DNA from 4 places in the Streptomyces sp. NPDC019531 genome. Region 1 is predicted to be linked to each of the others. Evidence: riboswitches for the same ligand, from Rfam matches in the RefSeq annotation. Region 1 holds a riboswitch; each other region holds the start of a gene.
What was found. Region 1 has a riboswitch for cobalamin ahead of metE (5-methyltetrahydropteroyltriglutamate--homocysteine S-methyltransferase). Riboswitches for the same ligand answer to the same signal wherever they lie in the genome.

Region 1 (3,201 bases):
GCGAGGTATCCGGTGAGCCGTTCGGCGAAGTACTGGACCATGTCGTTGCGTTCGGCCTCGCCGTGCACCAGGACATCCAGGCCGGTCTTCTCCTGGAAGGAGATGACTTCCTGGATCTCCGCCTTGATGCGCTCCTCGTAGCCGGACGTGTCGATCCGGCCGGCGCGGAGGTCGGCGCGGGCGGTGCGCAGTTCGCCCGTCTGCGGGAAGGAACCGATCGTGGTGGTCGGCAGCAGGGGCAGCCCGAGGTGGGCCCGCTGGGCGGCGGTCCGTTCGGTGTACGGCAGACAACGGCGGGCGTCGGCCGCGGAGACGGCGGCGGCGCGGGCCCGTACGGCCGGGTCGCGGGTGATGGGGGAGTTCGCGCGGGAGGCCAGGTCGGCCCGGTTGGTGGCGAGTTCGGCGGCGATGGTGTCGGTGCCCCGGGCGAGGCCCTGGGCGAGGGTGACGATCTCGCTCGTCTTCTGGCGGGCGAAGGCGAGCCAGCGCAGGATCTGCGGCTCGATGTCCCGTTCCAGGGCGGAGTCGATGGGCACGTGGAGCAGCGAGCAGGAGGCGGCCACGTCGACCCGGTCGGCCAGCCCGAGCAGGGTGCCCAGGGTGGACAGGGACTTCTCCAGGTCGTTGACCCAGATGTTGCGGCCGTTGACGACCCCGGCGACCAGCCGTTTGCCGGGCAGCCCGCCGACGGCGGCGAGGTCGTCGAGATGGGCCGCGGCGGCCTCGGTGAAGTCCAGGGCGAGACCCTCGACGGGCGCCTTGGCCAGCACGGGCAGCGCGTCGCCGAGAGGGCCGAAGTAGGAGGCGACCAGCATCTTCGGCCGGTCGGTGAGGGCGCCGAGGTCGCGGTAGGTGCGGGCGGCGGCGTTCAGTTCGGCCGGCGTGCGGTCCTGGACGAGGGCGGGCTCGTCGAGCTGCACCCAACCGGCGCCGGCCGCCCGTAGGTCGGCGAGGACGTCGGCGTACACCGGCAGCAGCCGGTCCAGCAGGGTGAGCGGGTCGAAGTCCGTGGCCACGCCGGGGGCGGGCTTGGCGAGCAGCAGGTAGGTGACGGGGCCGACCAGGACCGGCCGGGCGGTCAGACCCAGTGCCAGAGCCTCCTTGAGCTCGGTGACCTGCTTGGTGGAGTCCGCGGTGAAGACGGTGTCCGGGCCCAGCTCCGGGACCAGATAGTGGTAGTTGGTGTCGAACCACTTGGTCATCTCCAGCGGCGCCACGTCCTGGGTACCGCGGGCCATGGCGAAGTAGCCGTCCAGGGCGTCCGCCTCGACGGCGGCGCGGTGCCGGTCGGGGACCGCGCCGACCATGACGGTGGTGTCGAGCACGTGGTCGTAGTACGAGAAGTCACCGGTGGGCACTTCGTCGATGCCTGCCGCCGAGAGCTCGCACCAGTTGGCGGCGCGCAGTTCGGCGGCGGTGGACCGGAGTTCGGGGGCGGTGACGCGGCCCTTCCAGCAGCCCTCGATCGCCTTCTTCAGTTCCCGGTCGGTGCCCTGGCGGGGGTAGCCGTACACGGTGGCCCGTGCTGCCGCGGCCGCGGACTTCGCTGTCACGGAGATCTCCTTCGCGAGATGAATCCCTGAGATCCCGGCGACGGGACGAGAGCGCGAAGGGGTGACGAACGGGACGGGCACGATCCGGCGCGGCAGTTGGCACTGCGCGGTCGTCCGCCTGCTCTGTACGCCGACCCGCCCACGAGGTCACCGGGATGTCCGCGCACGAGTGGTTCGTGCGCGGGCAGTTGGCAGGTCTTCGGACTCGCGGGCACGTCTCTGTCGTACGAGACACCTACTGGCCGTCGCTTCCCAGACCCTTGTACGTCGGGCCCAGTGCGTATGACGGCGGTCGTTCCCGCTCACCGCTGCGGGGCAGTCCCGGATTCCCACCGGGTTCCCTCTTACGACGCATCCCGCCTGGCGAACGGGGCGAACCAGCTGCACGGGCCACCCTACGGGCTGGCGCGCGAGGAGGGCAGCGGTACGTCCATCATCCGGACGGTGGGGTGGAGCCACGCAAGATCATTAAGGTTGGGATTTCCGTGTGAATCTCAGCGTGAGGAACATACCCAGCCATAGCGAGACTGAGGCAACGACAAGAATCCATCCCGCGGCATTGCCCATGATCGCCAGCGCTGTCCTGCCATCGGCGGGCCGAGATCCGGCGTTCCGCTCGCGCCGCCGCCGGGCTTGGCGGGGTGGCCTCGGTGATGTGGGCCGTCGCGGGGGAGAAAAGGGTGGTGCCGGAGAGGTCTGCGACTGCCGTGCTGACGCTCACGACCGCTTGCGGATCCAGGCCCAGCGCGGTGCGGCTCAGGCATTCGGAGCCTGGGTGCCAAGGCTCGCACTGAGCTCCCCGGTACCGGAAGGCCCTCAACGAACGGTGGAGGGGGACAGGCTTCGGGAGTCAACCTGTTGTGTACTGCGGAAATCCATCAATGGATGGATGACAAGAGCCAAGGCGGCTGAAAAGATCAGGCCAGAGTTGAACGGATCAAACACTCCTGCCGTCGGGGAACCGCAGCGCTCCGGTGGGAGTGAGTCACTGGTCCTTTCGAATGGTGCGTTCCTGCCGACTTGCAGGGGTGATTCCATTTCGCGTCAGACCTCGGGGGATTGACTTGCAGATCAGTATATTGGGCCAAGTTTCTGTCATTGCTGATGGGCAGACACGCGCCATTCGAGCCAACAAGGTACGGGCCATGCTCGCCACCCTTGCCCTGGAGGCGGGCCGAGCCGTGTCCAGTGAAGACCTCGTTGATGAACTGTGGTCCGGGCATGCGATAGGCAATGCCCGAAACGCGTTGCAGGCGACCGCGACTCGGCTGCGCAGGGTGATCGAGCCCTCCTTGCACCGCGGTGGTACCTCTGTGCTGCGCGGTGTGAACAACGGCTATCTCCTCGAAGTGCCACCGGAGTACGTGGACGGCAACAGGTTCCTCGACTTGGCCGCCCAGGGAGCTGCGCACCTGCCTACACGGCCCGAACGCTCGTTGGAACTCCTGCAATCGGCCCTGGACCTCTGGCGCGGTCCTGCCCTCTTCGACGCAGGCGACGGCCTGCGCATGCGCGGCGCGGCGGCCCTCTTCGACGAACGTCGGCTGACCGCCTGTGAGGACCTGGTCAGCGCCTTGCTGTCGGTCGGGGACGAGGCTCGAGCGATCCCGGAACTGCGCCAACTTGTCGCTCTGTACCCGTTGCGGGA
Region 2 (3,201 bases), on a different contig from region 1:
CGACCCTGATCAGCAACACCTCACATCCGGGATCTCAGCACGTCGACCTCACACCCCGGTGCGAAGGGGTCGAAGCCGTGCTCGGTCAGTCAGCGGACTATCAGCAGGCTTCGCAACGACCACCACGCACGGATCACATCGAGGTCGACGTCGGTCCCGTAGCCGGTGATGACGCGTCGAGGTGCTCTTCGGCGGGCAGGACGCCGTTCGTCACGAGTGACTCGCACTCGGCGTCGAGTTCCGCCGTCGGCGCGACGATGCTCCGGCCGGCCCGGCAGGGGCGGCGGCGGCGCTTCGTGCAGCTTCCGGATGGCGGCACCCGCCGCCGGTGACGCGGTCGACTGCTCGCCGAGCCGGCCGAGCACCACCCCCGGCTTGCACCACAGGGCCTCCGGCGTCGGGACCGGCGCGAGGGACATCGCCTCGACCTCGACGTCCATGCGCGCCTGGTCGGCGTCCACCTTCAAGAACACGTCACCGACGCGCAGAGTCGCGCGCTCGGAATGGGCGACGACGACTTCGACCTGATCCATGGGCGACCGGTATCCCGGCGGCCCCGTGCACGACACCCACCTCTGACCAGGTCAGGACACCTGCTTCAGCAACCCCCGCACCGCCTCGTCCACCACCGAATACCGCACCACCCGCCCCTCCTTCTCCCCCGCCACCACCCCCGCCGCCCGCAGCAGCCGCAGCGCCTGCGATACGGCGGGGTCGTTCATCCCCGTCGCGATCGCGAGGTCGGAGACCGCCAGGGGGCCGGTTCGGTGCAGGGCGAGGAGCAGGGAGAGGCGGTTGGGGTCGGCCAGGAGGGCGAAGCGGTCCGACCAGGCGCGGACATGGCCGGGGTCGCCGATCGCCGCGATGGCGTCGCACACCCGGTGTCCGTCGATGGTGCGGCGGTCCGCTCGGTCGGACGGGACGAGATGCATGGCCCTCATCCTCCCAGGCCCTGTATGTGATCTTCCATACCTGCGCAGGTATGCAGCTATGCAGGAGACGATCCGCCCGCCTACGGTGGTCGGGCCGTGGTGCTCGGGAAGCCGGTGACGACCCCTCAGGGGGTTCAGGCCGGCGCGGCCCTCGCCACTGTGATCGGGGAGTTCTCCGCCCACGTCCCTCGCGGGACAGCCACTGGCCGTCAGTATCCGGCCGGGAAGGCGGGCAGGGAGAACGCACGACCCGTAAGCCAGGAGACCGGCCACGGCAGCTCACGAGTTCATCCAACGAGGTGCTGGAGTGACCACCGTATGACTGATCCTGGCCTGCCCAAGGCAGCCGAGACCGCCGCATCCTTCCGCTGGCGGCGCGAGGACACCGTCAAGACAGCCGGTCTGATGGCCGCCATAGCCGCCCTGCACGTCCTCGCCTTCGGCATCCTCTTCCTGCTCGTCGTTCCGGAGCACTACGAAGTCGGGGACAAGGCCTTCGGTATCGGACTCGGCATCACCGCCTACACCCTCGGTATGCGGCACGCCTTCGACGCCGACCACATCGCCGCGATCGACAACACCACCCGCAAGCTGATGGCGGACGGGAAGCGGCCGGTGTCCGGAGGGTTCTGGTTCGCGCTCGGGCACTCCAGTGTCGTGGTCGTGCTCGCGGCGCTGATCGCCGGTGGCACCCAGCTGGCCGGCAAGGTCATGAACGAGGACTCAAGTACCCATCAGGTACTCGGATTTCTCGGTACGACGGTCTCCGGGTCGTTTCTCTATCTGATCGCCGCCCTCAACCTGGTCGCGCTGCTCGGCATCCTGAAGGTCTTCCGGGCGATGCGGGCGGGGACGTACGACGAGAAGGAGCTGGAGCAGCATCTCGACTCGCGCGGGTTCATGAACCGGATCCTCGGGCGGCTCACCAAGTCCATCACCCGGCCCGGTCAGATGTTTCCGCTGGGCTTTCTCTTCGGGCTCGGCTTCGACACCGCCACCGAGGTCACCCTGATGGTGATGGCCGGGTCGGGCGCGGCGGCCGGGCTGCCCTGGTACGCGATCCTGTGCCTGCCGCTGCTCTTCGCCGCCGGGATGAGCCTGTTCGACACGCTCGACGGCACGTTCATGAACTTCGCCTACCAGTGGGCCTTCTCCAACCCGGTGCGCAAGGTGTTCTACAACCTCGCCATCACCGGGCTGTCCATCGCGGTCGCCTTCTTCATCGGGACGATCGAGCTGGTCGGCGTCCTGCACGACAAGCTCGACCTCACCGACGCCCTCACCACCTGGATCGCCGACATCGACCTCGACAACGTCGGTTACGTCATCGTCGGCCTGTTCGTGGTGGTGTGGGCGGCGGCGATCGCCTACTGGCGGCTCGCGAAGGTGGAGCAGCGGTGGGCGGTACGGCCTGCCGATACCCGCTAGTGCCACGGCAGGCAACGTTTGCCCGTCAAGGAGCGACGTCCCGCCTGAGCCGCGCGAAGCCGGTTCGAGCGTGGCGGAGCACGCTCTCGGTGTGCCGTCCGGAAGTCCTCGTACAGGCTGTACTTGAGCTTTCGGCCGGAGCGGCGAAAGAGCGCTAGCTAGGGCAGAACGGCTGCCGGCATCACCCGACCGTACAGTTCGTCGAGGCCGATCAGCAGGATTCCGCCTTGTTCTGCTTCAGCCCGCAGGGCGTCACTGAAACCCGCAGCGCTGAAGCACGCCAGCCCGCACCGCGTGGTGTCCATCCCCCGCTCGGCAAGGACGTCCCGGGCCCGGGCAAGCCGTTCGAGGTGGTTCAACCCCATGATGGTCCCCCACTTCGCCTCCCCGAGCAGAGCGACCGATGGCTTGGCCCCGCCAGATCCCGGTTCGACCACAGCCACGTCGATCTCGATCTGCCGACGCGTCCTCGGGTCGGTAACCACTCCGCTTCCGACCTCCCCCAGGGACGTGCCGAGCAGAGATCGCCCCGGCCCGAGCACGTACTCCCGGCACACGGCCTCAAAATGCGGCCCCGCCACCTGAGCCGCGAACCGCTCGGCCGACTGGGCCCACACCTCTGCGGCCTGGCCGCTCTCCAACCGCGTCCAGGCGGGACGCATGACGGCTTCGTAGAAGTTGATCAGTGGTTCGGTGATGCGGTACTGCGACTTGCCGGCCCGGAAGATGTCCGCCTCGCGCGCGAGGAGGTGACTGTCCTCAAGGACGTTGAGCGGGTGGGAGATGTCGACGGACTTGCGGCCGATGTAACCGGCGATGCCCCCGCGCGTCGTATTGCCCT
Region 3 (3,201 bases), on a different contig from region 1:
CATCGCGCTCCAACTGGTCGGCATACAGGCGGTGCTCGACGTGATGGGCGTGGGCGGCGGCGAGAACACCAACTGGTTCGTGAAGGACCTCCCGCTGCTGATCGCGTTCGGCGTCCTCGCGGCCTACACGTACTCCTCAGGCCTGCGGGCCCCCGCACTGATCGCGTTCGTGAAGGACACGCTGATCTACATCGTCATCGCGGTGGCGATCATCTACATCCCGATCAAGCTGGGCGGGTTCGACGACATCTTCGCGAAGGCGGGCGAGGCGTTCAGCCAGACCAACCCTGCGACCGGGAAGCCGCGCGGCGCCCTGACCCCCGCCGAGCCGGGTCAATGGACGTACGCGACACTGGCGTTGGGCTCCGCGCTGGCGCTGTTCATGTACCCGCACTCCATCACCGCGACGCTCTCCTCCAAGAGCCGTGAGGTGATCCGCCGCAACACCACGATCCTGCCGCTGTACTCGCTGATGCTCGGCCTGCTGGCCCTGCTCGGCTTCATGGCGATCGCGGCCGGCGTGAAGGTCACCAATGGCCAGCTCGCCATCCCCCAGCTGTTCGAGAACATGTTCCCGGCGTGGTTCGCGGGCGTGGCCTTCGCGGCGATCGGCATCGGCGCCCTCGTCCCCGCGGCCATCATGTCCATCGCGGCCGCGAACCTCTTCACCCGCAACATCTACAAGGACTTCATCAAGCCGGACGCGACACCGCAACAGGAGACGAAGGTCTCCAAGCTGGTGTCCCTGCTGGTGAAGGTCGGCGCGCTGGTCTTCGTCCTGACCATGGACAAGACGGTGGCCATCAACTTCCAGCTCCTGGGCGGCATCTGGATCCTGCAGACCTTCCCGGCTCTGGTCGGCGGCCTCTTCACCCGCTGGTTCCACCGCTGGGCGCTGCTCGCCGGCTGGGCGGTCGGCATGATCTACGGCACGGTCGCCGCGTACGGCGTCGCCTCGCCGACCCAGAAGCACTTCGGCGGCTCGGCGAAGGAGATACCGGGCATCGGCGAGATCGGTTACATCGGCCTCACCGCGTTCGTGCTCAACGTCGTCGTCACGGTGGTCCTGACCTTCGTACTGAAGGCAGCGAAGGCCCCCGAGGGCGTGGACGAGACCAGCCCGGAGGACTACACGGCGGACGCGGGCGACCCGGGTGTGCAGGTGGAGCTTCCGCCGGCGACCGCAGGAACCTCGCACTAAGGGCCTTCAGGGGCGCGGGGCCGTGTCGATTTTGCGGCTCCGCCGGGTGGGCGCGACCAGCCACGACGAACCCGCAGCGGGCCACCGAGGGCAAGCCCCTCGGTGGCCCGCTTTCGTGCCTTCGGTGACGACGACCGGTACCTCGCCGAACTCAAGGACGTGGCCAAGAGAGCATCCGCCGCAGAAGTCCTCGTGGCCGTTCTCACCTACAAGTTGACACTCCGAAACCGCCGCGACACAACATCTGGTGGTGTCACCGGAACCCGGCACAAGATGTATGCTCATGCTCGCTGTCGCCGCAGGGGAATCCGGTGCGAATCCGGAACTGTCCCGCAACGGTGTACTCATGCGTGCGTATGCGCATATGAGAGTCAGTCCGAGGACCTGCCGACAGTACGCCCGGCCGCCGTGGCCCGGGTGTCATGACGTCCGGGCCTCGTGGAATGGGCCGGTGGACGCGACGCCGTGCGCGCTCGTGTGCTGCCCCCTGCCCTCAAGGCCCCGTGCCCAGCGAGGGAGAGCCCCACGTGACCATCGCGCCAGCCGACCCGGCTTCAGCGATCGAGCGGACCGAGCAGGAGAACGACGGCCCCGGTGCCGCGCTGCTGCGGACCCTGACCGCGCTGACCGCCGACCTTCCCGACGCCGACCCCGGCCGGGTCGCCGCCGCCGCGCTCCGTGGCCGGTCCTCGCGTGAGGCCTCCCCCGAGATGGTCGTGGAGTTGCGCGAGCTGGCCACCGAGGCGGCGGCCGGTCTCATCTCCGAGGACCCGGCGTACAGCAGGTTGGCCGCCCGGCTGCTGACCATCTCCATCGCCGCCGAGGCCGCCTCGCAGGGCGTCACCTCGTTCACCGGCTCGGTCGCCGTCGGACACCGCGAGGGCCTGATCGCCGACCGGACCGCGGAGTTCGTGCGCGTCCACGCCGAGAAGCTCGACGCGCTGGTCGACACCGAAGCCGACGACCGCTTCGGCTACTTCGGCCTGCGCACCCTCCACAGCCGCTATCTCCTCCGGCACCCGATCACCCGCAGGGTCATCGAGACGCCCCAGCACTTCATGCTCCGGGTCGCGTCCGGGCTCGCCGAGGACACTGTGCTCAATTCAGAAGCGGGCCGCCGCGCCCTGGACGAAGTCGCCGCGCTCTACGCCCTCATGAGCCGCCTCGACTACCTCCCCTCCTCCCCCACCCTCTTCAACTCCGGCACCCGGCACCCCCAGATGTCGTCCTGCTACCTCCTCGACTCCCCGATCGACGAGCTGGACTCCATCTACGACCGCTACCACCAGGTCGCCCGTCTCTCGAAGCACGCCGGTGGCATCGGGCTGTCGTACTCCCGTATCCGCTCGCGCGGTTCGCTCATCCGCGGCACCAACGGGCACTCCAATGGCATCGTCCCGTTCCTGAAGACGCTCGACGCCTCCGTCGCCGCCGTGAACCAGGGCGGCCGGCGCAAGGGCGCGGCCGCGGTCTACCTGGAGACCTGGCACTCCGACATCGAGGAGTTCCTGGAGCTCCGGGACAACACCGGTGAGGACGCCCGCCGTACGCACAACCTGAACCTCGCGCACTGGATCCCGGACGAGTTCATGCGCCGGGTGAACGCCGACGCCGAGTGGTCCCTCTTCTCTCCCGCCGACGTGCCCGAGCTGGTCGATCTCTGGGGCGAGGAGTTCGACGCGGCGTACCGGAAGGCCGAAGAGCAGGGCCTCGCGCGAAAGACCATCCCGGCCCGTGACCTCTACGGCCGCATGATGCGCACCCTCGCGCAGACCGGCAACGGCTGGATGACCTTCAAGGACGCCGCCAACCGGACCGCCAACCAGACGGCGCTGCCGGGCCATGTCGTCCACTCCTCCAACCTCTGCACGGAGATCCTGGAGGTCACGGACGACGGGGAGACCGCGGTCTGCAACCTGGGATCGGTGAACCTCGGCGCGTTCGTCGACACCACGACCGGCGACATCGACTGGGAGCGGCTGGACGCCACCGTCCGCACC
Region 4 (3,201 bases), on a different contig from region 1:
CCGGGGCGGAGACCTGGGACTCCCGGACCGCCCCCCGCAACGACACCCGCAGCCCGTCCTCCTCGTCGATCCCGAGCCCGTGCCGGAAGGGCAGAACGCCGTACGTCCGCCGCCCGGTGAGCCCGTGGAGCATGTCCAGCCCGGGTTCGAGGAGCGAGACGTCCCCGCGGAACTTGTTCACGAGGAACCCGGCGACGAGCGCCTGGTCCTCGGGGCCGAGCAGCGCCACGGTCCCGAAGAAGGAGGCGAAGACCCCACCGCGGTCGATGTCCCCGACGACCAGCACGGGCAGCCCGGCGTTCCGCGCGAGCCCCATGTTCACGATGTCGGTCCGCCGCAGGTTGATCTCGGCCGGACTGCCCGCCCCCTCACAGATCACCGCGTCATACGTGCCCCGCAACTCGGCGAGACAGTCGAGCACGGTCCCGAGCAGCTTCTGCTGCCGCCCCCCGTGATAGCCACGAGCGCTCAGTTCCCCGACCGGTTTCCCGAGCAGCACGACCTGACTGCTCTGCTCACCACCGGGCTTGAGCAGCACGGGATTCATCAGCGCGGTCGGCTCGACCCGACAGGCCTGCGCCTGCATGGCCTGGGCCCGCCCGATCTCGGCACCCTCGCGCGTGACGAACGAGTTGAGGGACATGTTCTGCGCCTTGAACGGCGCGACCTTCACCCCCTGCCGCACCAGCCACCGGCAGATCCCGGCGGTGACGACGCTCTTGCCGGCATCCGAGGTGGTTCCGGCGACGAGAAGCCCTCCGCCCGTCATGCCCCACGCCCCTTCACGACGGCCCGCGCGACGACACCGACGCCGAGCGCGAGCAATCCGACACACCGCGACAGCCGTGCGGCGCGCTCGATGTCGTACGCGGCGACGGCACGCCCTTGTCCATTGAGCACGGGCCGGTGCTCGACCCGTCCCGCGTACGAAAGAGTCCCTCCGAGTCTGACTCCCAGCGCCCCCGCGAACGAGGCCTCGACCGGCCCGGCGTTGGGACTGGGATGCTTGCCGGCGTCCTCCCGCCAGGCGCGCACGGCACCCCGCGGACGATCACCGGCCAGCACGGCGAGTACGGCGGTCAGCCGCGCCCCCGGCCACCCGGCGAGGTCGTCGAGCCGGGCGGAGGCCCACCCGAACCGCCGGTACCGGGCCGACTTGTGCCCGACCATGGCGTCGAGCGTGTTCACGGCCCGGAACCCGAGCAGCCCCGGCACTCCACCGACGGCCCCCCACACGAGGGCCCCCACTACGGCGTCGGAGGTGTTCTCGGCCACGGACTCCACGACGGCCCGGGCGATCCCGTCGGCGTCGAGGGCCTGCGGATCGCGCCCGCACAGATGCGGCAGCCGCTCCCGGGCCGCCTCGACATCGCCCGCCTCCAGCGCCCGCCCGATGACCCGGGCCTCCCGCACGAGCGAAGTCCCGCCCACGACGGCCCAGGTGGCGGCGGCGGTCAGCGCGACGGAAGCGGTACGGGACGGACGTACGACGTTCTCCGCCACGGCGCCGAGCCCCACCGCGGCGCCCACGCACACGGCGGTGTGCAGCGCGCCCCACCCCCGGTGGTCCCGCCACAGCACCCGCTCCACGGCACCGGCCGCCCGTCCGAACGCGGCGACCGGATGCCCGCGGCGCGGATCGCCGAACAGCAGGTCACCGAGGAGGCCGGCGGCGGCGCCGTACGCGAAGACGCGATCGGCACGCACCGGCTCAGCCGATCGCGGGGTCGTGCGAGCACCGGATGGCGCGGGTCGATCGGCAGGCGAGCATCGCGTTATGTCCTCACTCAGGGTGTCCACGCCCTGGTTCGACGAGACCGGCGGCGAGAGTTCCTGGCTCCCGGGGATTGCTACCCCGGTGACAGTGGCGGGACCGCGCCGGATTCACACCGGCTTCCTCTGCTGCCGCCGTACATGGCCCCGGCAGTCCACCACGCACCCGAACGGCAGTCAACTTGCTGTTGACCTGCGGCGGGAGAGTGTGCAGAACCCCACACCACCGGGCCCGGGAGTGGGCGGACCGGCCGCACACGGACGGCCGGGCGGGCACGGAACCGTAAGTCCCGTGCCCGCCCGGCCGTCGGGCGATCGGTGCCGTCAAGCCACGATCAGAGAGATCCCGTACGCCACCGCCGCCGCGCAGGCCGCGAAGCAGGCGTACGCGCCGGCGACCGCGAGGGTCGCCGAGCCGCCCTGGGCGGTGGCCCGCTCCTGGCGGGAGAGGCCCATGATGCCGAGGGTGAACAGGGCCACCAGGCCCACGGTGACGACGAGGCTGACGCCGAAGACGGAGCCGAGCGCTTCCCAGTCGATCTGCATGGTGAGGCTTCCTTAGTAACCGGGGTTTCAGACGGCGGCCGGCGGGGCGGCCGGTTCCGTGGTGGCGGGAGGGGCCGGGATCGTGGCCGTGAGGTCCTCGGTCACCGTGCCCGCGGGCGGCGGGGTCACGGCGGCGATCGCCGTGGTCACCACACCGGCCGGCTCGTCGGTCGCGTTGACGTTCGACGCGTCCACGACCTCGCGGCGCGAGATCTTCCAGATCGCCGCGCTGGAGGCGACGAGGAAGACCGCCACGACCGCCGTACCCCAGTCGCCGAGATCCGTGACCGACTCGGCCAGCGCGCCCACCAGGGCCGCCGCCGGGAGTGTGAGGCCCCAGGCCACGAACATCCGGGTGGCCGTGGACCAGCGGACGACCCCGCCCCTGCGGCCGAGGCCCGCGCCCATCACCGAACCGGAGACGGAGTGCGTGGTGGAGAGGGAGAAGCCGAGGTGGGACGAGGCCAGGATGACCGTGGCCGCGCTGGTCTGGGCGGCGAAGCCCTGCTGCGGCTGGAGTTCGGTCAGCCCCTTGCCCATGGTGCGGATGATGCGCCAGCCGCCGAGGTAGGTGCCGAGCGCGATGGCGAGGCCCGCCGAGAGGATGACCCAGGTGGGCGGGTCGGAGTCGGGCGCTACGACGCCGCCGGCGACCAGGGCGAGGGTGATGATGCCCATCGTCTTCTGCGCGTCGTTGGTGCCGTGGGCGAGCGAGACCAGGCCGGCCGAGGCGATCTGGCCGGTGCGGTAGCCCTTCGCCGCGGCCTTGCCGTCGGCCTTCTTGCCCAGGGAGTAGGAGAGGCGGGTGGCCAGCATGGCGGCGACGCCCGCGACGATGGGCGCCGCGACCGCCGGGATGAGGACCTTGGTGACGAGCGCGTC

Region 2: another riboswitch for cobalamin. It lies ahead of ACI2L1_RS04830 (HoxN/HupN/NixA family nickel/cobalt transporter); the one in region 1 lies ahead of metE (5-methyltetrahydropteroyltriglutamate--homocysteine S-methyltransferase).
Region 3: another riboswitch for cobalamin. It lies ahead of ACI2L1_RS00720 (ribonucleoside-diphosphate reductase subunit alpha); the one in region 1 lies ahead of metE (5-methyltetrahydropteroyltriglutamate--homocysteine S-methyltransferase).
Region 4: another riboswitch for cobalamin. It lies ahead of ACI2L1_RS23855 (cobalamin biosynthesis protein); the one in region 1 lies ahead of metE (5-methyltetrahydropteroyltriglutamate--homocysteine S-methyltransferase).

What each region holds. Positions count from the first base shown of each region.
Region 1 is NZ_JBJDQL010000014.1:171,201-174,401, forward strand. Features, by position in the region: gene metE (5-methyltetrahydropteroyltriglutamate--homocysteine S-methyltransferase) at 1-1,553, opposite strand, end outside; cobalamin riboswitch at 1,726-1,950, opposite strand; gene ACI2L1_RS19235 (BTAD domain-containing putative transcriptional regulator) at 2,699-3,201, shown strand, end outside.
Region 2 is NZ_JBJDQL010000003.1:114,338-117,538, forward strand. Features, by position in the region: gene ACI2L1_RS04815 (DUF397 domain-containing protein) at 1-9, shown strand, start outside; partial or broken gene ACI2L1_RS04820 (hypothetical protein) at 21-533, opposite strand; gene ACI2L1_RS04825 (ArsR/SmtB family transcription factor) at 585-932, opposite strand; cobalamin riboswitch at 1,013-1,221, shown strand; gene ACI2L1_RS04830 (HoxN/HupN/NixA family nickel/cobalt transporter) at 1,251-2,360, shown strand; gene ACI2L1_RS04835 (ATP-binding protein) at 2,519-3,201, opposite strand, start outside.
Region 3 is NZ_JBJDQL010000001.1:137,638-140,838, forward strand. Features, by position in the region: gene mctP (monocarboxylate uptake permease MctP) at 1-1,201, shown strand, start outside; partial or broken gene ACI2L1_RS00715 (GNAT family N-acetyltransferase) at 1,322-1,402, shown strand; cobalamin riboswitch at 1,449-1,608, shown strand; gene ACI2L1_RS00720 (ribonucleoside-diphosphate reductase subunit alpha) at 1,729-3,201, shown strand, end outside.
Region 4 is NZ_JBJDQL010000021.1:78,225-81,425, forward strand. Features, by position in the region: gene ACI2L1_RS23850 (cobyric acid synthase) at 1-769, opposite strand, end outside; gene ACI2L1_RS23855 (cobalamin biosynthesis protein) at 766-1,707, opposite strand; cobalamin riboswitch at 1,808-1,940, opposite strand; gene ACI2L1_RS23860 (hypothetical protein) at 2,098-2,319, opposite strand; gene ACI2L1_RS23865 (anion permease) at 2,347-3,201, opposite strand, start outside.